Linked DNA regions of Methylibium petroleiphilum PM1. The protein of the gene in region 1 binds, or shares a complex with, the protein of each later gene. Links are inferred from orthologs where the notes say so. Each region holds a gene or a part of one and is shown in the gene's direction. Other genes may lie near its edges. The genes, in order: dnaB and dnaG.

What was found.
Region 2: the proteins of dnaB (region 1) and dnaG are in contact, whole or in part, in a crystal structure (PDB 2R6A), measured with the Geobacillus stearothermophilus proteins. The link is inferred for Methylibium petroleiphilum PM1 from one-to-one orthologs. Residues at the interface, in WP_033016901.1 of Geobacillus stearothermophilus: Ser13, Glu15, Ala16, Gln18, Glu91, Leu92, Asp94, Ala95, Val96, Pro97, Thr98, Ala99, Ala100, Asn101, Tyr104, Tyr105, Ile108; in WP_049624496.1 of Geobacillus stearothermophilus: Lys456, Leu457, Leu458, Pro459, Ala460, Asn463, Ala464, Leu467, Leu535, Leu536, Ile537, Ala538, Gln544, Glu545, Asp548, Tyr549, His552.

What each region holds. Positions count from the first base shown.
Region 1 is NC_008825.1:1,644,318-1,656,155, forward strand. Bases 2,956-5,918 are described here. They hold dnaB (replicative DNA helicase), read left to right. Parts: upstream 2,956-3,710; coding sequence 3,711-5,126; downstream 5,127-5,918. Other genes in these bases: rpsR (30S ribosomal protein S18), read left to right, coding at 2,956-3,101; rplI (50S ribosomal protein L9), read left to right, coding at 3,112-3,564; MPE_RS07720 (hypothetical protein), read left to right, coding at 5,227-5,550; MPE_RS07725 (hypothetical protein), read left to right, coding at 5,550-5,744; MPE_RS07730 (error-prone DNA polymerase), read right to left, coding at 5,772-5,918. In the rest of the region: MPE_RS07690 (VC_2705 family sodium/solute symporter), read left to right, coding at 1-1,880; rpsF (30S ribosomal protein S6), read left to right, coding at 2,078-2,446; priB (primosomal replication protein N), read left to right, coding at 2,481-2,780; more of rpsR, read left to right, coding at 2,811-2,955; more of MPE_RS07730, read right to left, coding at 5,919-9,071; MPE_RS07735 (Y-family DNA polymerase), read right to left, coding at 9,076-10,566; translesion DNA synthesis-associated protein ImuA, read right to left, coding at 10,496-11,284; MPE_RS07745 (putative quinol monooxygenase), read left to right, coding at 11,474-11,838. UniProt on the Escherichia coli protein: The main replicative DNA helicase, it participates in initiation and elongation during chromosome replication. Travels ahead of the DNA replisome, separating dsDNA into templates for DNA synthesis.
Region 2 is NC_008825.1:2,639,456-2,651,221, forward strand. The notes cover bases 8,876-11,766. They hold dnaG (DNA primase), read left to right. Parts: upstream 8,876-9,356; coding sequence 9,357-11,177; downstream 11,178-11,766. Other genes in these bases: MPE_RS12555 (3-hydroxyacyl-CoA dehydrogenase), read left to right, coding at 8,876-9,297; rpoD (RNA polymerase sigma factor RpoD), read left to right, coding at 11,493-11,766. In the rest of the region: MPE_RS12505 (heavy metal translocating P-type ATPase), read right to left, coding at 1-1,487; MPE_RS12510 (DUF192 domain-containing protein), read left to right, coding at 1,581-2,048; sodB (superoxide dismutase [Fe]), read right to left, coding at 2,109-2,690; xseA (exodeoxyribonuclease VII large subunit), read right to left, coding at 2,785-4,128; MPE_RS12525 (MotA/TolQ/ExbB proton channel family protein), read left to right, coding at 4,462-5,103; MPE_RS12530 (ExbD/TolR family protein), read left to right, coding at 5,134-5,571; lpxK (tetraacyldisaccharide 4'-kinase), read left to right, coding at 5,568-6,644; MPE_RS12540 (Trm112 family protein), read left to right, coding at 6,647-6,844; kdsB (3-deoxy-manno-octulosonate cytidylyltransferase), read left to right, coding at 6,841-7,635; adk (adenylate kinase), read left to right, coding at 7,770-8,423; more of MPE_RS12555, read left to right, coding at 8,539-8,875. UniProt on the Escherichia coli protein: RNA polymerase that catalyzes the synthesis of short RNA molecules used as primers for DNA polymerase during DNA replication.

The sequences.
Region 1 (11,838 bases):
GCCGCGTGCCGGCGGTCTATAACGGCATGGCCACCGGTGCCGACTGGATGTCGGCCGCCTCGTTCATCGGGATGGCCGGCACGCTGTACCTCACCGGCTACGGCGGCCTGGCCTTCATCATGGGCTGGACCGGCGGCTACTGCCTGGTGGCGCTGTTCCTGGCGCCCTACCTGCGCAAGTTCGGGCAGTTCACCATTCCCGACTTCCTGGGTGAACGTTACGGCGGCAATCTGGCCCGGTTCATCGGCATCTTCGCGGCGATCCTGTGCTCGTTCACCTACGTGGTGGCGCAGATCTACGGCGTAGGGTTGATCACGGCACGCCTGAGCGGGCTGGCGTTCGAGATCGGGGTGTTCGTCGGCCTCGGTGGCATCCTGGTGTGCTCCTTCCTCGGCGGCATGCGCGCGGTCACCTGGACGCAGGTGGCGCAGTACATCATCCTGATCATCGCGTACATGATCCCTGTGGTTTGGCTGTCGGTGAAGCAGACGAGCGTGCCGGTGCCGCAGGCCATCTACGGCGCCCAACTGCAGAAGATCACCGCCAAGGAAGCTCAGCTCAAGGCCGACCCGAAGGAACTGGAGGTCATCGCCGCCTTCAAGCAGCGTGCCGAGGGCGCCGATGCCAAGTTGAAGGACGTGCCGGCCGCGATGGCAGCCGACAAGGCAGCGGCCGAGCAGAAGCTCGCCGACCTGAAGGGCGCGAATGCACCGCTGGCCGATGTGCAGGCGGCCGAGAAGGCGCTGGCTGCCTTGCCGGCAACGGAAGCCGATGCCAAGAAGGCCTACACGGCGGCGAAGACTGCGAACGAGGCGCGTGCCAAGCCCTTGGCCGGCATGCCACCCCACGCACAGCAGTACGCCGGCGACCCGAATGGCGACGAGAAGGCGCAGAAGACCTTCGACGATTCGCGTCGCAACTTCCTGGCGCTGGTGTTTTGCCTGATGGTCGGCACGGCCGCGCTGCCGCACATCCTGATGCGCTATTACACGACGCCTTCGGTCAAGGAGGCGCGCGAATCGGTGACGTGGTCGCTGTTCTTCATCTTCCTGCTTTACTTCACCGCGCCGGCGTTGGCCGTGCTGGTGAAGTTCGAGGTGTTCAACAACGTCGTCGGCACGCCGTTCGACCAGTTGCCCGCCTGGATCGCCAACTGGGCGCGGGTCGATCCGACGCTGATGTCGGTCACCGACATCAACAAGGACGGCATCCTGCAGCTCGGCGAGATGAAGATCGGCGGCGACATCATCGTGCTGGCCACGCCTGAGATCGGTGGCCTGCCGTACGTGGTGTCGGGCATGGTCGCCGCAGGCGGTCTGGCAGCGGCGCTGTCGACCGCGGACGGCCTGCTGCTCACGATCGCCAACGCGCTGTCGCACGACCTGTACTACAAGATGATCGATCCGAACGCGTCGACCTCCCGCCGCGTGACGATCTCCAAGATCCTCTTGCTGGTCGTGGCCCTGGCAGCGGCCTACGTGGCGTCGCAGAAGCCGGCGGACATCCTGTTCCTGGTGTCGGCGGCGTTCTCGTTCGCGGCGGCGGGCTTCTTCCCGGCCCTGGTGCTCGGCATCTTCTGGAAGCGTGCTTCCAGCGCCGGGGCCGTGCTGGGCATGATCGCCGGCCTGGGGACGACCATGTACTACATGGTCCACAACCAGCCCTGGCTGCGTGGCGTGTTCGGCATCACCGATCCCGTCAGCCTGTGGTTCGGCATCCAGCCGATCTCGGCGGCGACCTTCGGTGTGCCGATCGGTTTTGCGGTGATCATCATCGTGAGCCTGTTCACTCCGGCACCGAACAAGAAGGTGCAAGAGCTGATCGAGCACGTTCGCTATCCGAACCTGCGCGGCGACACGGTGAAGAGCCTGGGTACCTGAGGCCCCGTGGGGCCGGCCTCAGGGCTGGCCCGCCACGGCTGACTGGCGGCCCCCGGCAACGGGGGCCGTTTCCATTGATGCGGCTATAATCTTTGGCTCACCTTGCCGCACTCCTTGTTGACGCTAGGGGGCGGCTTCCCCGCCGACCGATCACCGTGCCTGCACGGCCGCAAAGCGGACATCCACAAGGAGTACCGATGCGTCATTACGAAATCGTCCTGCTGATCCACCCGGATCAAAGCGAGCAGGTTCCGGCCATGCTGGAACGCTACAAGGGCCTGGTCACCGCTGCCGGTGGCAAGGTGCACCGCGTCGAGGATTGGGGTCGCCGCCAACTGGCCTACCTGATCAACAAGCTCGCGAAGGCGCACTACCTGTGCCTCAACATCGAGTGCAGCAAGGAAACGCTGCTCGAGCTCGAGACCGGCTTCAAGTTCAACGACGCCGTGCTGCGCCACCTCACGGTGGTCAAGAGCAAGGCCGAGACCGCGCCCTCGATCATGATGAAGGCCGTCGAGCGTGAGGAATCACGCAAGGCGCCGCAGCCGCAGGAAGCCGCTGCCTGATTCCGGTGAAGCCCTGCCTGCCGCAGGCGCCTGCATGAACCGCGTGGTTCTTCAGGCGCAGTTGGTGGAGCGGGGCGTGATGCGCTACACGCCCGCCGGTTTGCCGGCACTCGACTTGAGCCTGAGGCACGAGTCGCAAGTGACGGAAGCCGGGCACCCGCGCCGGGTCTCCCTGGAGATCCGGGCCGTGGGAATCGGGGCGGTGGCCGAGCAGCTCGGCAAGCTGGCGGTGGGAGACACCGCCGGGTTCGCCGGATTCCTCGGGTCCCACCGCAACGGCAAGGGCGTGCTGCTGCACATCACCGAATTCGACGCCCAGCCCGCTTCGCTTTGAGCAACCCGTTTCAGATTTCAGGAGTTCACTATGCCCCCGCCCCGTGGTAAAGGCCGTTTCGGCAAGGACAAGCGCCCGAAGCGCAACACCCAATCGCTGCTGTTCCGTCGCAAGCGCTTCTGCCGCTTCACGGTCACCGGCGTTACCGAGATCGACTACAAGGATGTCGACACGCTGCGCGACTTCATCGCCGAGAACGGCAAGATCACGCCCGCCCGCCTGACCGGCACGCGTGCCTTCTTCCAGCGTCAGCTGTCGACCTGCATCAAGCGCGCCCGCTTCCTGGCCCTGCTGCCGTACAGCGACCAGCACAAGTCCTGAGGAGCCCGCCATGCAAATCATCCTGCTCGAGAAGGTGGCCAACCTCGGCAACCTCGGTGAGGTCGTCAAGGTCAAGGACGGCTACGCACGCAATTTCCTGATCCCCAGCGGTGCTGCACGTCGTGCCACCGAAACGGCGGTCAAGGAATTCGAAGCCAAGCGCATCGAACTGGAAAAGGCTGCGGCTGCAAAGCTGGCCGCCTCCCAGGCCGAGGGCGAGAAGCTCAACGGCAAGACCATCAGCATCACGCAGAAGGCCGGCGTCGATGGCCGCCTGTTCGGTTCGGTCACCAACCACGATATCGCCGAAGCGCTGGGCAAGGCTGGCTTCAAGGTCGTGAAGTCGCAGGTGCGCCTGCCCAACGGTCCGCTGAAGACCGTGGGTGAGCATCCGGTGACGGTCGCCCTGCACACCGACGTGGTGGTCGACGTGAACGTGACGGTGGTCGGCGAGACCGACTGAGTCTTCTGTCCGCTCGCGACGAAGGCCGGCATTCGCCGGCCTTTGTTTTTGCGGCGGTGCCTGTACAGCGCCGCCCCCAGACCACCCACCGGATTTCCACAGACTTGCCCACAACGGCGGGTCGGCGACCGGCATAAGATCGAACGATGTCAGCCATTTTCTCCGGGGGCGGCGCGCGCCCTGATGCCCGCGGCGACGACGAGGTCGCCCGCCTGCGCATCCCGCCGCAATCCATCGAGGCCGAGCAGAGCGTGCTGGGGGGGCTGCTGATCGACAACGGCGCCTGGGACCGGGCCGGCGACCTGCTGAACGACGGCGATTTCTACCGCCACGAGCACCAGTTGATCTACGGTGCCATCGGCAAGCTGATCAACGCCAGCAAGCCGGCCGACGTGATCACCGTCTACGAGCAGCTGCAGTCGCTCGGCAAGGCCGAGGAGGTGGGCGGGCTGGCCTACCTGAACCAGCTCGCGCAGAGCGTGCCGAGCGCGGCCAACCTGCGCCGCTACGCCGAGATCGTGCGCGAGCGCAAGATCCTGCGCGACCTGGTTGCCACCAGCGATGAGATCGCCACCAACGCCTTCAACCCGCGCGGTCGCGCGGTCTCCGAGATTCTCGACGAGGCCGAGGGCAAGATCTTCAAGATCGGCGAGGCCGGCTCGCGCACCAAGCAGGGCTTCCAGGGCATGGACACCCTGGTCGTGCAGCTGATCGACCGCGTCACCGAGCTGGCCGAGAACGGCGCCGAGGAAGTGACCGGCGTGCGCACCGGCTTCTTCGACCTCGACCGCATGACCGCCGGCCTGCAGCCGGGCGACCTGATCGTGCTGGCGGCGCGCCCGTCGATGGGCAAGACCGCGTTCGCGCTCAACATCGGCGAGCACGTCGCGGTGCAGGAAGGCCTGCCGGTGGTGGTGTTCTCGATGGAAATGGGCGCCTCCCAGCTGGCGTTGCGGATGGTGGGTTCGCTCGGCCGCATCGACCAGTCGGGGCTACGCACCGGCCGGCTGCGTGATGACGAGTGGGGGCGTCTGACCGAGGCGGTCGACAAGCTCGGCAAGGCCAGCGTGTTCATCGACGAGAGCGCGGCGCTGACGCCGAGCGAACTGCGCGCCCGCGCCCGCCGTCAGGCGCGCCAGTGCGGCCAGCTCGGCCTGATCGTGGTCGACTACCTGCAGCTGATGAGCGGCTCCAGCTCGAACGAGGAGAACCGCGCCACCGTGATCGGCGAGATCTCGCGCGGCCTGAAGTCACTGGCCAAGGAACTGAAGTGCCCGGTGATCGCGCTGTCGCAGCTCAACCGCAGCGTCGAGACGCGCACCGACAAGCGGCCGATGATGAGCGACCTGCGCGAGTCGGGCGCGATCGAGCAGGATGCCGACGTCATCATGTTCATCTACCGCGACGAGTACTACAACAAGGACACCAAGGAGCCTGGTGTTGCCGAGATCATCATCGGCAAGCAGCGTAACGGCCCGGTCGGCACGGTGAAGCTCACCTTCCTGAAGCCCCTGACCAAGTTCGACAACCTCGCGCCGGGCAGTAGCGGCAGCGACTACTGACGCCCGGGTGGGGTTTCAGGGTGGGCGGCTTGACAGTCGGCCCCCATGTACATACGCTGTCCATGGACAGGGGCAAGGGGCCCCGATCGGGAGAGACGACATGGCCGCAGCCGTCGAACGCATCGTGGTGCAGGCAACCTCGCAGGACAAGAAGGCGATCGCCGCCAAGGCAAAGCGTCTGGATCTGCCCGTGTCGGAACTGATGCGCCGCGGCGCCTTCGCCTACGAGGCCAAGGAAGCGGACCAGGAACTGGGCGTACTGGCCGATGCCGCGCGCGATGCTGCCGATCGCGCCGGCGCCGCCATCGACGATGCGCTGAATTTCATCGAGGCGAGCAACAAGCGCATCGCCGCGATGGAGGCAAAGGCGTCCCGCCCGCCGAAACCAGCCGCCGGCCGGGCAGCGGTGCGCAAGGCCGCCTGATGGGTGTCACCGACCGCGTCTGGGGCGCGCTCACCTCGATGATCAAGCTCGAGGACAAGGTCAACCGGCAGTCCGACGCGATGAAACTGCAGCAGCAGAAGATCGAGGACCTGACCGGCCGCGTGATCCGGCTCGAGGCTCAGCTCGAACTGCTGACCACGGCTGCGGTCGTGAAGCGGTTGAAGAACGACTGAGCCTTGGCCGCGCGACCGGCGCGACCGTCAGTGGAAATCGCGCGAACTCGTCGCCAGCCGGCCCAGCCAGGGCGTCATGTCGACCAGCCGCCGCGCCAGCAGGTGCGTCACCCCTTCCGGCGAGCGCTGCCATTCCCCGGCCACGGCCAGCAGGCGTGAGGCGAGCAGCGCCTGGCGGAAGCGCTCGCGCACGCCCTTCCAGACGATCACGTTGACCGAGCCGGTCTCGTCTTCCAGCGTGACGAAGATCGTGCCCTTGGCGGTCTCGGGCTGCTGGCGGCCGACGACGATGCCGCAGGCCCAGACGCGGCAGCCATCCTTCAGGGCACCGAGCTCCCGCGCGTTGCGCCAGCCACGCTGTACGAGTCGCGGACGCAGCAGCGCCAGCGGATGGCGGCGCAGCGTGAGCTGGGTGCTGGCGTAGTCGAGCGTGATCTCCTCGGCCTCGGGCGGCGCGGGCAGGACGAGCGGGTCTTCGCGATGCGTCGCACCGGCGAGCAGGGCGGTGCGGCGGGGCTGGCCACTCGCATGCCACGCCTGTTGCCGGCGGTGGCCGGCCAGGCTCTGCAGTGCGTCGGCGCGGGCCAGCACCTGCAGGGCCTGGGGATCGAGCCCGGCGCGCCGCGCCAGGTCGTCGAGGCTGGCGAATGTCGACACAGCGCGGGCAGCCACGATGCGGTCGGCGGCCGCCTCGCTGAAGCCGGAGACGAGGCGCAGCCCCAGGCGCACGGCGGGCTGCAGCGAGCGTGCCGCGCAGGGCGTGCTGCCCGGTGACGCCGGCTCGAGCGTGCAGTCCCAGCCGCTGTGGCCCACGTCGACCGGGCGCACTTCGACCGCGTGGCGCCGTGCGTCCTGGACCAGCTGCGACGGTGCGTAGAAGCCCATCGGTTGCGAGTTCAGCAGCGCGGCCAGGAAGATCGCCGGCTCGTGGCACTTGAGCCAGGCGCTCAGGTAGGCCAGCAGCGCGAAGCTGTAGGCGTGGCTCTCCGGGAAGCCGTACTCGCCGAAGCCCTTGATCTGCTGGAAGATGCGCTCGGCGAACTCGCGGTCGTAGTTCTTTTCCACCATGCGACCGACGATGCGCTGGTGGAATTGCTGCAAGCCGCCCTTGCGTTTCCAGGCCGCCATCGCGCGGCGCAGTTCGTCGGCATCGCCGCCGCTGAAATCGGCCGCGATCATGCAGATCTGCATCACCTGCTCCTGGAAGATCGGAACGCCCAGCGTGCGCTCGAGCGCCTGCTCGAGCGCTGGGTAGGCCGGTGGCGGGCGCAGGCCCCGGCGCTGCAGATCACGCTGCTTCAGGTAGGGATGCACCATGCCGCCGCTGATCGGGCCCGGCCGCACGATCGCGACCTGCACCACGAGGTCGTAGAACTCACTTGGCTTCAAGCGAGGCAGCATGCTCTGCTGGGCCCGGCTCTCGATCTGGAACACGCCCACGGTGTCAGCTTCCTGGATCATTTCGTAGGTGGCGATGTCATCGCGCGGGATGTCCTGCATCCGCCATGACGGGGATATGGGTGCGCCGCCGTTGGCGCCGGGCGGCGGGCCGCGCCAGTCGGTGATCAGCGCGAGCGCGCGCTTCAGCGCACTCAGCATGCCCAGCGCCAGCACGTCGACCTTCAGCAGCCCCAGCGACTCAAGATCGTCCTTGTCCCACTGGATCACGCGGCGGTCCTTCATCGCGGCGTTCTCGATCGGCACCAGGCGCGACAGCGCGTCCCGCGCGATGACGAATCCGCCGACGTGCTGCGACAGGTGCCGCGGAAAGCCGATCAGCGCGGCGCTCAGTGCCAGCCACTGCCGGGTGACCGGGGCGTCCGGATCGAAGCCGGCCTCGACCAGCCGGGCGGGCAGAGCCTCATGCCCGTCGAACCACTGGTGGCTCTTCGCGAGGCGGTCGATGCGCTGCCCGTCCAGCCCCAACGCCTTGCCGACCTCGCGCACCGCACCGCGCACGCGGTAGGTCGCCAGTGCGGCGGCCAGTGCGGTGCGGTGCGTGCCGTACTTGCCGTAGATGTACTGGATGACTTCCTCGCGCCGCTCGTGTTCGAAGTCGACGTCGATGTCGGGCGCCTCACCGCGCTCCTCGCTGATGAAGCGCTCGAACAGCAGTGGGGTCTGCGTCGGGTCGACCTCGGTGATGCCCAGGCAGTAGCAGACCGCCGAATTGGCGGCCGAGCCGCGACCCTGGCACAGGATGCCCTCGGAGCGGGCGAAGCGCACCACGTCGTGAACGGTGAGGAAGAAGGCCTCGTAGCGCTTGCGGAAGATCAGCGCGAACTCGTGTTCGATCTGCGCCTGCACCATGCCAGGCACGCCGCCGGGATAGCGCACGCAGGCCCCTTCCTCGGTCAGGCGCCGCAGGTGGCTGCTGGCCGTCTCGCCGGCCGGCACGATCTCGTCCGGATACTCGTACTTCAGCTGCTCCAGCGAGAAGTCGCAGGCCCGCGCGAGGTCCACGCTGCGCTGCAGCCACTCGGGACGGCAGAGCTGCGCCAGCGCCAGCCGCGAGCGCAGGTGCTGCTCGGCGTTGCGCATCAGCGCGTAGCCGCAGTCGGCGACGCGGCGCTTCAGGCGGATCGCGGTCAGCGTGTCCTGCAGCGGCTTGCGCGAGCGCACGTGCATCAGCACGTCGCCCGCCGCCGCCAGTGGCAGGCCGGAGGCGGCCGATGCGTCGAGCAGGCGCTCCACGAAGGACTCGTCGTCGGCCCAGCGCAGCAGCTCGACCGCGATCGAGGCGCGCTCGCCGCAGCGGCCCGCCAGCCAACGGGCCTGCGCGAGCAGGGTGGCGTGAGGCTCGTCGCGGCGTGGGATCAGCAGCGCCAGGCAGTCGGGCACGCCGGCGGCATGGCCCTGGCCGGCCAGCAGCGCATCGAGGTCGTCGACGCTCAGTTGGTAGTGCCCCTTGGCGCTGCGGCCGCGACCGAGCGTGATGAGACCACAGATCTGGGCATAGCCTTCGCGGTTCTTCGCCAGCAGCACCAGGCGGCAGCCCGGTGCGGTGGGCGAGGCCGCGAGCGTGAACTCGCTACCGATGATCAGGGCCGGCAACGGCGGGTTGCCGTTCTCGCGCAGCCGCTTCAGCGCCGCATGCGCCCGCACCACGCCGGCCACCGAGCACTCGTCGGTGATCGCGATCGCCGCATAGCCGAGCTGGGCGGCGCGCTCCACCAACTCCTGTGGGTGCGAGGCGCCGGTCAGGAAGCTGAAGTTCGAGCGGCAGTGCAGCTCCGCGTAGGCCGGCAGCCCGGGTCGCGTCCAGTGCAGCGGCGGCGGCGGAGGCGACGCCGGCTGCGGCGTCTTGGGATGGGCTGGTTGCGGCATCGTCTCACCCGAACCAGCCGTGCAGGAACCAGCCCCCCGACGAGGCGTCGCCGGGGTGCTCGCGGTAGATCCAGCGCAGCCGGTGGTCGGGGCCCTCGGCCACGTGGTAATCGCGCCGCACCAGCGCGCCGTCGAACCAGCCGGCCTCGATGCGCTCGGCCCGCGAGCACACCCGCAGGGGCCCACCATGCCGCGGCCGGCCCAGGGCATCGCTGGCCAGCGGCAGCGGCAACGGCAGCAACCAGAGTGGTCGGGGGGCGGTGGGAGCGGGCGCCGTGGTCACAAAGGGCGCTGGGGGCGGTTCGCCGACCGACCGGACACGCTGCGCGTGCTCGGGTCGGTGATCGGCCCGCGGCACCCAGCGCCGCACGTGATCACTCCCCAGCCGCGCGGTCAGTCGGTCAAGCAGCGCGGCGTGTTCGCCGTCCTGCCGGCCTGGTCCGGGCAGCAGCTCGCCAGGCGTGCCGCCGTGCGGCACGGCGGCTTCCAGTTCGAGCGCGAGCTCGTAGACCGGCGCGGCGAGCACATGGCGCTGCAGGCGCTCGCGCCACAGCAGCGCGAGCTGGGCGATGTCGCGGCTCGGGGCCGACAGCTGCAGTCGCAGCCGGGTGTCGGGGCAGGGCTCGCGGCCGTGCTCATGGCGCAGTCTCAGTGCCAGCACCGTGACGGCCTGCCAGCGCAGCTGCAGCCAACCGCGCAGTGCCGGCAGCAGAGCCTCGACGGCGGCCATCAGCACCGCAGCCTCGTCGGCGCGCTGCAGCAGTTCGCGTCGAGCCAGGAAGTGCTCGGGCGGCACGAACCACGGCCTCGGGTCTGGGGCATCGCCATAGCAGCGGTCGAGCGCCCGGCCCAGGTCCACGCCGAGCCGGCGCTGCAGACCGGCACGTGGCAGCGCGCGCAGCGCCCTGAAGGTCCGGATCCCCAGCGCCTGCAGCAACTCGCTCTGGTGGAGGCTGGGCGGCAGCAGACGCGCCAGGCTCGCTACCGGCAGCCGATCCAGCTGCTGCGCACTGCTCCGGGCCTGCAGTGCATGTCGCCGGGCCAGGCCGCTGGTGGCGAACAGCCAGGCGGCGCCGGGGGTGGGCGCACAGCCCGTCCGCACCTGCACCCCGCTCGTGCGCGCCAGGGCTTGTGCCCGGTGCAGCAGCGCATGGATGCCGCCGAACAGCCGCAGCGTGCTCTGCACTTCGAGCAGCACCCCGTCCGGAATGAGGCTCAGGTGGGGCGTGAGCGCAGCGAGCGCCAGGGCCAGTCGCTCGACCAGCGCGGCCTCGCGCGGCCGGTCACGCGGGAACACGACGAGCTGCGGCAGCAGGGACAAGGCCGTGGCCACGCTCTGCCCGGCTCGCACCCCGAGGGCGTGCGCCGCGCGGTTGGCGCCGAGCAGCATGTGCTGCTCGGTCACCGCTACCGGCAGCGCGGCCTCAAGCCCGGTGTGCGAACCGGGCAGAGCTTGCAGCGGCAGCTGGGGCAGGTAGAGGGCGATCCACAGCATCGTGAGGACTCCCAGTGAGCGGCGACGCGGGGCGCACCGATGCCGGCCAGGGCAGGGCCAGCTGCAGGGGGCGGGCCATCGGCGGGCCGCGGCGCTTGAACACGTCGACGGCCAGGGCATGGCCCGGCAGCGGTTGACAGGCCAGGCGCAGCGGCGCCGGGCTGCTCAGCGAGCGGGCCGCGGGCGCCTGCAGGCTCAGCAAGGGCGTGAGACCCGCTTGCGCGGCCAGGTGCAGGCGGCGCAGCGTGGGGCGGGTCACCGGCCGTTCGCTCCACCACAGCACGGCGGCGCAGCTGCCGGCGCGCACCGCCTGCTCGGCGGCCCAGGCGGCATCGATCGCTGTCTGCGGCGCCAGGCACAGCAGCCGTGAGCCGTCCAGGCCGAGGGCCTGCAGCGCGCTCAGGCAAGGCCAGCCCGGCGGGGAGATCCAGACCGTTTCGCGTGCGGCCTCCTGGCGCTGCCCCAGTTTGCGCAGCCACGGCACCAGCAACGCCAGTTCGCCGCTGGCCGGCGCGGCCAGCAGTTCGGTGAGGCCGCTCGCGGGCCAGCCTCCGCCGGGCAACTGCTCGTCGAGCGCCGGCCATCCGGTGGAAAGGGTCGGCAGCGGCGGCCGAGCCAGCACGCCGGCCCGCCATAGCGCGGCCCCGGGGCGGTCCATGAAGGAGGCCAGGCCGCGCGGTGGCGGCGACGGTGCGGTGGCGGCGGGGTCGAGGAGCATGGCGGAGAAGCAGACGGAGATGAATACTGTACATAAATACAGTATCCACGTGCGCGATTCCGCTCCATGCAGATCCCCGTCGGCGGAGGCCGCCGGGATTGGCTTACGGGTTCATCCGGTGTGCGGCGAGGGTGAAGGCCGGCACGCTCGCGCTTGCATTTCGCACCACCCCTGTCCCAGGAGACATTGATGAGCACCCCCGACACCTGCTGCAGCATCGCGCCTTATTTCAAGGTGGCGCCCGGCAAGCTCGATGAGTTCAAGGCGCTGACCGCGCGCTTCATCGAGAAGACACGCAGCGAACCCAAGTGCGCGCACTACGCCTTCAGCTTCGATGGCGATGCAGCGCACTGCCGCGAAGGCTATGACGGTGCAGCAGGCCTGCTGGCCCACCTGGAAAATGTCGGTGCCCTGCTGGGCGAGGCACTGAAGATCGCTGAAGTGACGCGGGTCGAAGTGCACGCGACAGCAGCCGACATCGAGCAACTGCGCGAGCCGCTGAAGGGCCTGAACCCGCAGTACTTCGTGCTGCAGAGCGGCGGCTTCCGCCGCTG
Region 2 (11,766 bases), 1.0 Mb from region 1 along the record:
GCCTGCAGGTCGTCACCGTCCGGCCACACCACCTGCGCGAGCGCAAGCCGGTCTTCGGTCAGCGTGCCGGTCTTGTCGAAGCAGGCGACGTCGATCTGCGCCAGCGTCTCGAGCGCGTCGAGGCGCTGCACCAGCACGCCGCGACGCGCCAGCGCGCCGGTGGCCGCGATCAGCGCCGACGGGGCAGCCAGCGACAGCGCGCAGGGGCAGGTGACGATCAGGATGGACACCGCCACCCACACGGCACGCGACGGGTCGACGTGCATCCACACACCGAAGGCCGCCGCCGCCAGCAGCAGCACGCCGCCCACGAACGGCGCGGCCACGCGGTCGGCCCAGCGCACCGTCGACGGCCGCTCGGTCAGCGCTCGCTGCATCAGCGCCACGATCTGTTGATGGCGGGTGCCATGGCCGACCTGTGTGACCCGCATCAGCACCGGCGCGCCGAGGTTCAGGCTGCCGGCGATCACCGCGTCGCCGACGCCGCGCACCAGCGGCCGCGACTCGCCCGTCAGCAGCGATTCGTCGGCCTGCGTCCGGCCCTCGATCAGGCAGCCGTCGGCCGGGAAGGCCTGCCCCACCGCAACGCGGACCCGGTCGCCCGCGGCCAACCGCGCCGCCGGCACCCAGGCCACGCTGCCGTCGGCGGCGAGTCGCTCGACGCTGTCGGGCAGGCGGCGCAGCAGCGCGTCGAGCGAGCGCGTGCTGCGCTCGCGCGAGCGCGCCTCGAGCCAGCGGCCGGCCAGCAGGAAGCAGACGAACATCGTCAGCGAGTCGAAATAGACCTCGTGACCGAAGATCCCGCCAGGGTCGAAGCTCGCAGCGCTGCTGGCCACGAAGGTGACCGCGATGCCGAGCGCCACCGGCACGTCCATGCCGATGCGCCGCTGGCGCAGCGATTGCCAGGCACCGCTGAAGAAGGGCCGCGCCGAGAACAGCAGCACCGGCAGCGTCAGCACCCAGGCCGACCAGCGCAGCAGCGCGGCGAGATCGGGCGCGATATCGCCCGGCGCCGCGAAGTAGCCGGGCGCCGCGGCCATCATCACCTGCATCATGCAGAAGGCCGCGACGAACAGCCGCCACAGCGCCTGGCGCGATTCGGCCTGTCGGGCCCGCAGGGCGTCCTCGGCATCGGCCAGGTAGGCCTGGTAGCCGGCCCGCTGCACGGCCTCGATCAGGGCCGAGGCGCGGGTGCGGGCGGGGTCCCAGTCGACCTCGGCCCGCTCGGACGCGCCGTTCACCCGTGCCGCACGCACCCCATCGACCCGCTCCAGTGCCGCCTCGATGAGTCCCGCGCAGGCCGCGCAGTGCAGCCCCTGCAGGACCAGCCGGGTGCGGGCCTCGCGCCGGCCGTCGGCAGCCTCCTGCCACGTCGTGCAGGCGGCCAGCGCCGTGTCGTCGTCCAGCGCAACGCGCTGCCGCCCCGACAGTTCGGTCGGCGGCAGGGCCAGCGCAGGGGCGGCAAGTGTCAGGGTGGTGGCAGGCATGGGGCGTCGACGGAGCGCGGCAGGCGTCAGCCTGCGGTCGGCTGCGGACGGCCCCGTGCGTTACTCTAGGACCGAACTCTCCCCGTCGAACTGATGCAGATCAAGCCCGCACCTCGCCGTCACCTCCGTCTCGTCGTTCCCGCGCTGCTTTCGCTGCTGGCGGCGACCGCACCGGCGCAGTCGGGCCCGCAGAAGCTGCCCTCGGTGCGTCTCAATGCGGGCATCCACAACATCCAGGCCGAGGTGGCGCGCACGCCCGAGCAGCGCGCGATCGGCCTGATGAACCGGCCGACGATGCCCCCGAACGACGGCATGCTGTTCGTGTTCGACGAGGCCGCGACGCAGTGCTTCTGGATGAAGAACACGCTGCTCCCGCTGTCGATCGCCTACCTGGCCGACGACGGCACCATCACGCAGATCGTCGACATGCCGCCGCAGACGCTGGATTCGAAGTGCTCGACGAAGCCGGTGCGGCTGGTGCTCGAGATGAACCAGGGCTGGTTCGCCAAACGCGGGCTCAAGCCGGGCAGCCGGCTCAGCGGCGACGCCTTCAAACCCTAGACGCCCACGGCATGAAAAAGGCCGGCACTGGGCCGGCCCGGGATCGCGCCGAGGCGGGACTCAGGCGAAGTTCTTCGCTGCGAAGTCCCAGTTCACGAGCGAATTGAGGAAGGTCTCGACGAACTTCGGGCGCGCATTGCGGAAGTCGATGTAATAGGCATGCTCCCACACGTCGACCGTCAGCAGCGCCTTGTCGGCGGTGGTCAGCGGGGTGGCGGCGTTGCCGGTGTTGACGATGTCCACCGAGCCGTCCGCCTTCTTCACGAGCCAGGTCCAACCGGAGCCGAAGTTGCCGACGGCACTCTTCGCGAAGGCTTCCTTGAAGGCGGCCAGGCTGCCCCACTTGGCGTCGATGGCGGCCGCCAGCGCGCCGCTCGGCGCACCGCCGCCCTGCGGCTTCATGCTGTTCCAGAAGAAGGTGTGGTTCCAGATCTGGGCTGCGTTGTTGAACACGCCACCGCTGGACTTCTTGACGATGTCTTCCAGGCTCAGCGACTCGAACTCGGTGCCCTTGATCAGGTTGTTGAGATTGGTCACGTAGGCTTGGTGGTGCTTGCCGTAGTGGAACTCGAAGGTCTCCTTCGAGAGGTGCGGCGCGAGGGCGTCCATCGCATACGGCAGCGGCGGCAGGGTGTGTTCCATGAGGTCTGTCCTTCCTTGGTCTTGAGCCTGGGGGATGAGAGGGGCATTGTAGGCAGCACCCGCAGGCCGGCCGCCTGCGCGGCGCATGCCTGCATCAGCGTCGGGGCTTGTCGGGTTCGATGCCGATCACCTGCGCCTCGATGCGGCCGTCGGCCAGCCGGGCTTTCACGGTCTGCCCTGGCTGCAGCTGGTTCACCGATGTGAGCGCCCGTCCCTCGGCGTCACCGAGCCACGCATAGCCGCGCGACAGCACGCGCTGCGGGTCGAGCGCACCCAGGCGTGCGACCAGCACGTCGAGCCGCTGGACGGCGCGCAGGCGCAGTTGCCGCGCCGCCTGCATCCAGCGCGAGGCCAGCACCGCCTGGCGCTGCTGCTGTCGTTCGAGGTGGCGGTGCATCGCCGTTCGCTGCCGTTGCGACAGCAGCGCCAGCCGCTCGCGGTGCGGCGCCAGCGCCTGGGCCGGCCGCGCGAGCCGCAGCGCGGTGCGGTCGAGCCGCTGCGCCTGGCCGTCCAGGCGCAGCGCCACGCCGCGTCTGGCGCGCCGCGCCAGATCGTGCAGCACCGCCAGCGCCTCTTCGCGCGGCATGGCGGCCAGCTCGGCCGCCGCGGTCGGCGTCGGTGCGCGCAGGTCGGCGGCGAAGTCGACCAGGCTCACGTCGGTTTCGTGGCCGATGCCGGCGATCACCGGGATGCGGCTGGCCGCGACGGCACGCACCACCAGCGCCTCGTTGAAGGCCCACAGGTCTTCCAGCGAACCACCGCCCCGGGCGACGATCAGCGTGTCGGCCCGGCCGTGCCGTCCGGCGGTCTCGATCGCTGCGGCCAACGCCGCCGGGGCCTCGGCGCCCTGCACCGGGCTCGGGTAGACAATCACGCGCACCTGCGGCGCTCGGCGCTGCAACGCGGTCAGCACGTCGTGCAGGGCCGCCGCCGCAAGCGACGTGACCACACCGATGCAGGCAGGGTGGCGGACGATCGTTCGTTTGCGCGTCGCGTCGAACAGGCCCTCGGCCTCGAGCTGGGCCTTGAGCCGCAGGAAGCGCTCGTAGAGGGCGCCTGCGCCGGCACGCTGCATCGATTCGACGACGAACTGCAGTTCGCCACGTGGCTCGTACACCGCCAGACGACCGCGCAACTCGACGAGATGCCCCTCCTCGGGCGCGAAGTCGAGCAGGCTCGCGGCGCGACGGAACATCGCACAGCGCAGCGCGGCGGTGCCTTCGGCGTCCTTCAGCGTGAAGTAGCAATGGCCGCTGGCGGCTCGGGTGTAGCCGGACACCTCGCCGCGCACGGCGACGGACGCGAAGCGCGCCGCCAGCGTGTCGGCGACTGCATGCACCAGCGCAGCGACCTCCCAGACCCGGGGCCCGATGGCACGGCCCGCTCCCTCCTCCACGGGCATCACGCCGCGCACCGCGGGGCGATCAGCCGGGGCCATCGCAATGGCCCCGATACGCTCCGAGCCCCCTCGAAATGCGGGGATGGAACTCCACAGCCGCGCCAAATAAGGCCGCGCACCGCACTGACCCCGTCATGAGCCTGTCAAAGTTGTGCAAGCCTTTGATTCCAAAGCGTTTTTTTGTGCTCATTGTTTGAGCAATCTGTTCGAGGCCTTGACTGGCGGGCGTTTGAGGCGGGGAGCAAGGTGGTTGCCCACAAAGTTATCCACAACAACGGTGGACGATTGCGGCAGCGAACTCGAGGGGGCTGTCGCGGCAGGCACCGCCGGGGCCGGGCCATAATCGCCGCGACCCGAATCAGGAGAACCTCGTTGTTTTCGATCATACAAGCCGCGGGCTGGCCGATCTGGCCGCTGATCCTGTGTTCCATCGTTGCGCTGGCGCTCGTGATCGAGCGATTCAGCAGCCTGCGCACCGTGCGCGTCGTGCCGCAGCGACTGCTCGATGAAGTCATCTCCGTCACCAGCAAGAGCCTGCCGGCGCCCGAGGTGGTGAACAAGCTGTCGGCCAACTCGGTGCTGGGCAGCGTGCTGGCCAGCGGCCTGCGCGCGGTGATCGCCGACCCGCGCATCACCGAGGACGGCCTGCGCATCGCCTTCGAGACCGCCGGACGTGCCGCTGTGCACCGTCTCGAGCGCTACCTGAACACCCTGGGCACCATCGCTTCGGCAGCGCCGCTGCTGGGGCTGTTCGGCACGGTGGTGGGCATGATCGAGATCTTCGGCTCGCAGGCCCCGGCCACCACCGCCGGCGTCGGAGGCAACCCGGAACAACTGGCGCACGGCATCTCGATCGCGCTCTACAACACGGCCTTCGGGCTGGTGGTGGCCATCCCGTCGCTGATGTTCTATCGCTACTTCCGCGGGCGAGTCGACGAGTACACGATCGATCTCGAGCAGGCCAGCGAGCGCATCATGCCGCACCTGCTGCGCTTCACTTCGCGCCAGAGCTGAGCAGCGGCACCGGGCCCGACGACCATGGCGATGAACTTCCGCCACCGCCGCAGCGAGGAGCCGGAGATCAACCTGATCCCGTTCATCGACGTGCTGCTGGTGATCCTGATCTTCCTGATGCTCTCGACCACCTATTCCAAGTTCACCGAGTTGAAGGTGAACCTGCCGGTGGCCGATTCGGAACGCGCCCGCGACTATCCGAAAGAGATCATCGTCGGCGTCGCGAGCGACGGGCGCTACACGGTCAACCGCGACGCGGTCGCGGGTCGTGACCTCGCCACGCTGACAGCCGCCCTGGCTGCCGCCGCCGCGGGCCAGAACGACCGGGTGGTGATCGTCTCCGCCGACGCGAGCGCGGCCCACCAGAGCGTGATCAATGTGCTGGACGCCGCCCGCCGCGCCGGGTTGCAACAGCTGACCTTCGCGACCCAAGGCAGCCGCAACGGCGCCGACGCCGAGCCGCGTTGAATGCGGACCCGCCCCGCGCGCCGCGGCGCGCACCGCTCGAAGCCTTCCTGACCCAGCAGTGGCTGCGCCGCGGGCCGGTGGCCTGGGCGCTGCGACCACTGGCGGCGCTGTACGGCGCGGCCGTGGCGCTGCGCAACCGTCGCTATCGGCTCACCCCCGGCCGCAGCGTGCGCGTCGGCCGGCCGGTCGTGGTGATCGGTAACCGCATCGCCGGCGGTGCCGGCAAGACGCCCACCGTGATCGCCGTGCTGGCCCATTTGCGTCGCCAAGGCTGGCAGCCCGGCGTGGTGTCGCGCGGACACGGCCGCACTGCCCTCGGCGTGCAGGCCGTCGCCGCCGACACGCCGGCCGACGTCGTGGGCGATGAACCCCTGCTGATCCACCTGCGCAGCGGCGCGCCGGTGGTGGTCGGCCGCGACCGCGTGGCGGCGGCCGCCGCGCTGCTGCGGGCCCGGCCGGAGATCGACGTGATCGTTGCCGACGACGGCTTGCAGCACCGCCGCCTGGCGCGCGATGTCGAAGTCGTGGTGTTCGATGCTCGGGGAGCCGGCAACGGCTGGCTGCTGCCGGCGGGCCCGCTGCGCGAGCCGATCGACACGCCGACCGGTGCCGGGACCGCGCTGGTGCTCTACAACGCCGACCGGCCCAGCACGCCACTGCCCGGCTACGCGACGCGACGCGCGCTGACCGGCGCCGTGGCGCTCGCGGCGTGGTGGCAGGGCACGCCGGCTGCCGCCGCCACGCTCGCTTCGCTGCGCGGCAGGCCCGTACTCGCCTGCGCCGGCATCGCCCAGCCTCAGCGCTTCTTCGAACAGCTGCGCCACGCCGGCCTCGACGTGCAGGAGCAGGCCCTGCCCGACCACGCGGCGTTCGACGCCCTGCCCTGGCCGGCCGCGACCCCCGACGTGATCGTGACCGAGAAGGACGCCGTCAAGCTCCCGGTCGACCGCGTACGACGCGAGCGGCCCGGCACGCGGGTCTGGGTCGCGCCGCTAGACTTCTCGCCCGAGCCGGCATTCTTCGCCGCACTCGACACCGCACTGGCCCCACTGTCACCGCGCCGCGAAGGATGAGCATGGACACCCGATTGATGGACCTGCTGGTGTGCCCGATCTGCAAGGGCCCGCTGACGCACGATCACTCCAGCCACGAGCTGCATTGCGCGGCCGACCGGCTGGCGTTCCCGATCCGCGACGGCATTCCGGTGATGCTCGAATCGGAGGCGCGCGCACTGGACGAGTCGCCCTCGCAGGCCGCACCCCTGTCGGAATGAGCTTCACGGTCCTGATCCCGGCGCGGCTCGGTTCGAGCCGGCTGCCGGACAAGCCCCTGGCCGACATCGCCGGCCTGCCGATGGTGGTGCACGTGGCGCGGCGCGCCCTGGCCAGCGGCGCGGCGGTGGTGGTGGTGGCGGCCGACGACACGCGCACGGTCGAGGCCTGTGCGCGCCATGGCGTGCGGGCGCTGCTGACGCGCCGCGACCATGCAACCGGCAGCGACCGCCTCGCCGAGGCCTGCGACCTGCTCGCACTGCCGGACAGCGAAATCGTCGTCAACGTGCAGGGCGACGAGCCGCTGATCGATCCGGCGCTGATCGACGCCTGCGCACGCCTGCTGGCCGAGCGCCCCGAATGCGTGATGGGCACGGCCGCCCACGCGATCGACACCGTGGCGGAGTTCGAGAACCCGAACGTCGTGAAGGTGGTGTGCGACGCGCTGGGCCGGGCATTGAGCTTTTCGCGGGCGCCGATGCCCTGGTGGCGCGATGGCTACGCCGCTGGGCTGCGCCAGGCAACAGCGCTGAGCGATCCGCCGCCGCTGCGGCACATCGGTCTGTATGCCTACCGGGCCGGCTTCCTGCGCCGCTACCCGAAGCTGGCGCCGAGCCCGATCGAGACGATCGAATCGCTCGAACAGCTGCGCGTGCTCTGGCACGGCGAGCGCATCGCGGTGCACGTGAGTCCGCTGCGTCCCGGCCCGGGCGTCGACACGCCCGACGACCTGGCACGCGTGCGCGCCCTGCTCCACGATACGGGGCAAGAACCGCCGCGCGAGTCAGGTTGACGAAAGGCTGCGTGGTATTCTCATTTTGACCCTGCAGGCAACGTTCCTTCACGGTCGAGCAGCTGCGAGACAAGCCGCGTGCCGCCTCCGGGTGCCACGGCGTGCGAACCGACAAGAAACCACGAGGACCCGCGATGAAACTGATCCTGTTGGGCGCACCCGGCGCTGGCAAGGGCACCCAAGCCACCTTCATCTGCCAGAAGTTCGGAATCCCGCAGATCTCGACCGGCGACATGCTGCGCGCCGCCGTCAAGGCTGGGACCCCGCTGGGGCTGGAGGCCAAGAAGGTGATGGACAGCGGCGGCCTCGTCAGCGACGACATCATCATCGGCCTCGTCAAGGAACGCATCACGCAGCCGGACTGCGCCAACGGCTTCCTGTTCGACGGCTTCCCGCGCACGATCCCGCAGGCTGACGCGATGAAGGCCGCGGGCGTGAAGCTCGACCTCGTGCTGGAGATCGACGTGCCCGACGAGGCCATCATCGAACGCATGAGCGGTCGCCGCGTGCACGTGGCCTCGGGCCGCACCTACCACGTCAAGTTCAACCCGCCCAAGGTGGCCGGCGTCGACGACGTGACCGGCGAACCGCTGATCCAGCGCGACGACGACAAGGAAGCCACCGTGCTCAAGCGTCTGCAGGTCTACCAGAGCCAGACCCGGCCGCTGGTCGACTACTACGCCGCCTGGGCCGCGACCGGCGATGCGGCAGCCCCGAAGTACCGCAAGATCGCCGGCACCGGCAGCGTCGACGAGATCACGACGCGGGCTCTGGCGGCCCTGGCCTGAGGCCGGTCGACGGGCGGCTCGCGGCCTCTCCCTCCTTCCTCTTTTCCTTTTTGTACCGGGGCCGCAGCAGCGGCCCTTTTTCTTTCCTCCCTCCACTTCACCACCGGAGCTCCGCATGGATATCGCAGGCAAGGTCTATATCGTCACCGGCGGCGCCTCGGGCCTGGGCGAAGGCACCGCGCGCATGCTGGCCCGCGAAGGCGGCATCGTCGTGGTGGCCGACCTGCAGGCCGAGGCCGGTGAGGCGGTGGCGCGAGACATCGGCGGCGCCTTCGTCAAGTGCGACGTCGCCAACGAGGCCGACGGCCAGGCGGTGGTGGCGAAGGCGGTCTCGCTGGGCAAGCTGATGGGGCTGGTGAACTGCGCCGGCATCGCGCCCGCCGTCAAGACGGTGGGCAAGGACGGCGCCCACCCGCTGGCCGTGTTCAGCAAGGTGGTCACGGTCAACCTGGTCGGCACGTTCAACATGATCCGGCTCGCCGCCGAGGCGATGAGCCGCAACGCCCCCGAAGCCACCGGCGAGCGCGGCGTCATCATCTCGACGGCCTCGGTGGCGGCCTACGACGGCCAGATCGGCCAGGCGGCATATGCCGCCAGCAAGGGTGGCGTGGTCGGGATGACGCTGCCGATCGCGCGCGACCTGGCCCGCAGCGGCATCCGCAACATGACGATCGCCCCGGGCATCTTCGGCACGCCGATGCTGTTCGCGATGCCGCAGGAGGTGCAGGACGCACTGGCCGCCGGTGTGCCCTTCCCCTCGCGTCTGGGCACGCCCGCAGACTACGCCAAGTTGGTGCAGCAGATCCTCACCAACGAGATGCTCAACGGCGAGGTCATCCGCCTGGACGGGGCGATCCGGCTGGCGCCGAAATGAAAGTGAGCGCGCCCGGGCGCGAACTGCCCGCTGGCCCGACCAGGCCCTAGACTTCGCGCGTGATCCCCCAGGCTTTCATCGACGAACTGCTCGCCCGCGCCGACATCGTCGAGGTCATCGGTCCGCACGTCGAGCTCAAGCGCGCCGGCAAGGACTTCAAGGGCCTGTGCCCCTTCCACGGCGAGAAGACGCCGAGCTTCTACGTGATCCCGGCCAAGCAGTTCTATCACTGCTTCGGCTGCGGTGCCCAGGGCCATGCGCTGCGCTTTCTGACCGAGCATGTCGGGCTCGACTTCCCCGAGGCGGTGCGCGACCTCGCGCAGCGCCTGGGCATGACCGTGCCTCAGGAAGACAGCTCGCCCGAGGAGCGCGAGCGCGCCAGGGCAGCGAAGGAGCGCCAGGCCACGCTGAGCGAGGTGCTGGCGAAGGCCGGCGAGCACTGGCGCAAGCAGCTCAGGGGCAGCCCGCGCGCGGTGAACTATCTCAAGGGCCGCGGACTGACTGGCGAGATCGCGGCACGCTTCGGCATGGGCTACGCGCCCGAAGGCTGGCGAGGCCTCGCCAGCGTGTTCCCGCGCTACGACGACCCGTTGCTCGCCGAATCGGGTCTGGTGATCGTGCAGGGCGACGAAGGGCCGGAGCAGAAGCGCTACGACCGCTTCCGCGACCGCATCATGTTCCCGATCCGCTCGGTGCAGGGCGAAGTGATCGGCTTCGGCGGTCGCGTGCTCGACGCCGGCGAGCCGAAGTACCTCAACTCTCCGGAGACCCCGGTGTTCGTCAAGGGTCGCGAACTCTACGGCCTGCACGAGGCCCGCCAGGCGCTGCGCGAGCGCGGCTATGCACTGGTGGTCGAGGGCTACATGGACGTGGTGGCCCTCGCCCAGCTCGGATTTCCGAACGCCGTGGCAACGCTTGGCACCGCCTGCACCGCCGAGCATGTGCACAAACTGCTGCGATTCACCGACCGCATCGTCTTCAGCTTCGACGGCGATGCGGCCGGCCGCCGTGCCGCCGGCCGCGCTCTGGAGGCGGCGCTGCCGCACGCCAGCGACACGCGCAGCATGAAGTTCCTGTTCCTGCCGGCAGAGCACGACCCTGATTCGTTCGTGCGTGCGCACGGCACCGCCGCCTTCGAAGCCTGCGTCGAGCAGGCGGTGCCGCTGTCGCGCCAGCTGCTCGAGGTGGCCCGCGAGGGCTGCGATCTCGACAGCGCCGAAGGGCGCGCGCGCATGCTTGCCAACGCCAAGCCGCTGTGGTCGGCGCTGCCGGATGGCGCGCTGCGGCGCCAGCTGCTGGGCGAGCTGGCGCGGGCTGGCGCCCTCGAATCCGCGGAGCTGCAGGCGCTCTGGGGCGGCCAGGCGCCGCCGCGGCGCGAGGCCGCGCGCCCGCCGCCGCGCCCCAACCGGCGGGCGCTGCGCGCCGCGACCAGCTCACTCGACCGCGGGGCCTGGCTGCTGGTGCAGCGCTGCGACCTGTGGGACCGGCTCGACGTGGCCACTCACGAGCTGTTGTGCGAGGTGCTCGACCCCCACGGCAGCTTCTTCCGTTGGCTCGACCGCCGCTTCCACGAAGAGGGCCCGCTATCGCCGCAGACCCTGCTCGCCGAGATGCAGGCCGGCGGCGAAGGCCCGGGACTGGCCGAACTGGCACAGCGCATCGGGGCGCTGCACGAGGTGGAGGTCGGCGAGCACGCCGAGGCCGAGCTGCGGGTGGTGGCCGACCGCGTGCGCCTCGATGCGTTGGAGCGCGATCTGGAAAGCCTCACCGCTGCCGAGCCGCTGACCGCAGACATGCTGGACACGATCCGTCGTACCCGCCAGAACGCCGACGAGATCAAGCGCCGCCTCGCGCGCGGGCAGACCACAGCGAGTTCCTGACCCTGCGGCTTTGACGCCCGACCAGGAATCGCCGATAATCGTCGGCTAGTCGTATGCGGCAAGAGTGAGCGCAGCACCTCCGGGCCCCGGCCACCCTCGACAAGGGTTACCAACAGGCCACCTTCCCCCGCCAGGGCTGCACCTTCAGGACACTCACGCGAGCTTGCCCGCCAACGCCGATGCCCCGACGGCCCCCTCCGGCCCGACGGCTGCCCGACCTGTGTTTGCATGGTGCCTTCCGCGGCCATGCAGTGCCGGGCCGGATTGCGGCGCATGGCTTCAGGCACCCGAGACACCCATCCTCCAAGGAATCGCATGACCGCGAAGAAGAGCGCTCCCGCCCCTGCGAGCAAGCCATCGAAGACCGCCGCGCCGGCGCCGGCCGCCAAGGCCGCAGCCAAGTCGGCCGGCAAGGCCGAGATCGACCCGAAGAAGGCCAAGGCGGCTGCCGCCCCGGCCAAAGCCGCGGGGAAGACGGCCAAAGTCGCCGTGCCCGAGGCCCCCAAGGGCAAGCCGGGTCGCAAGCCGGCCGCCAAGCAAGCGCTGCCGGTGCTCGACGAGGACCTGGGCGACATCGAGGCCGACCTCG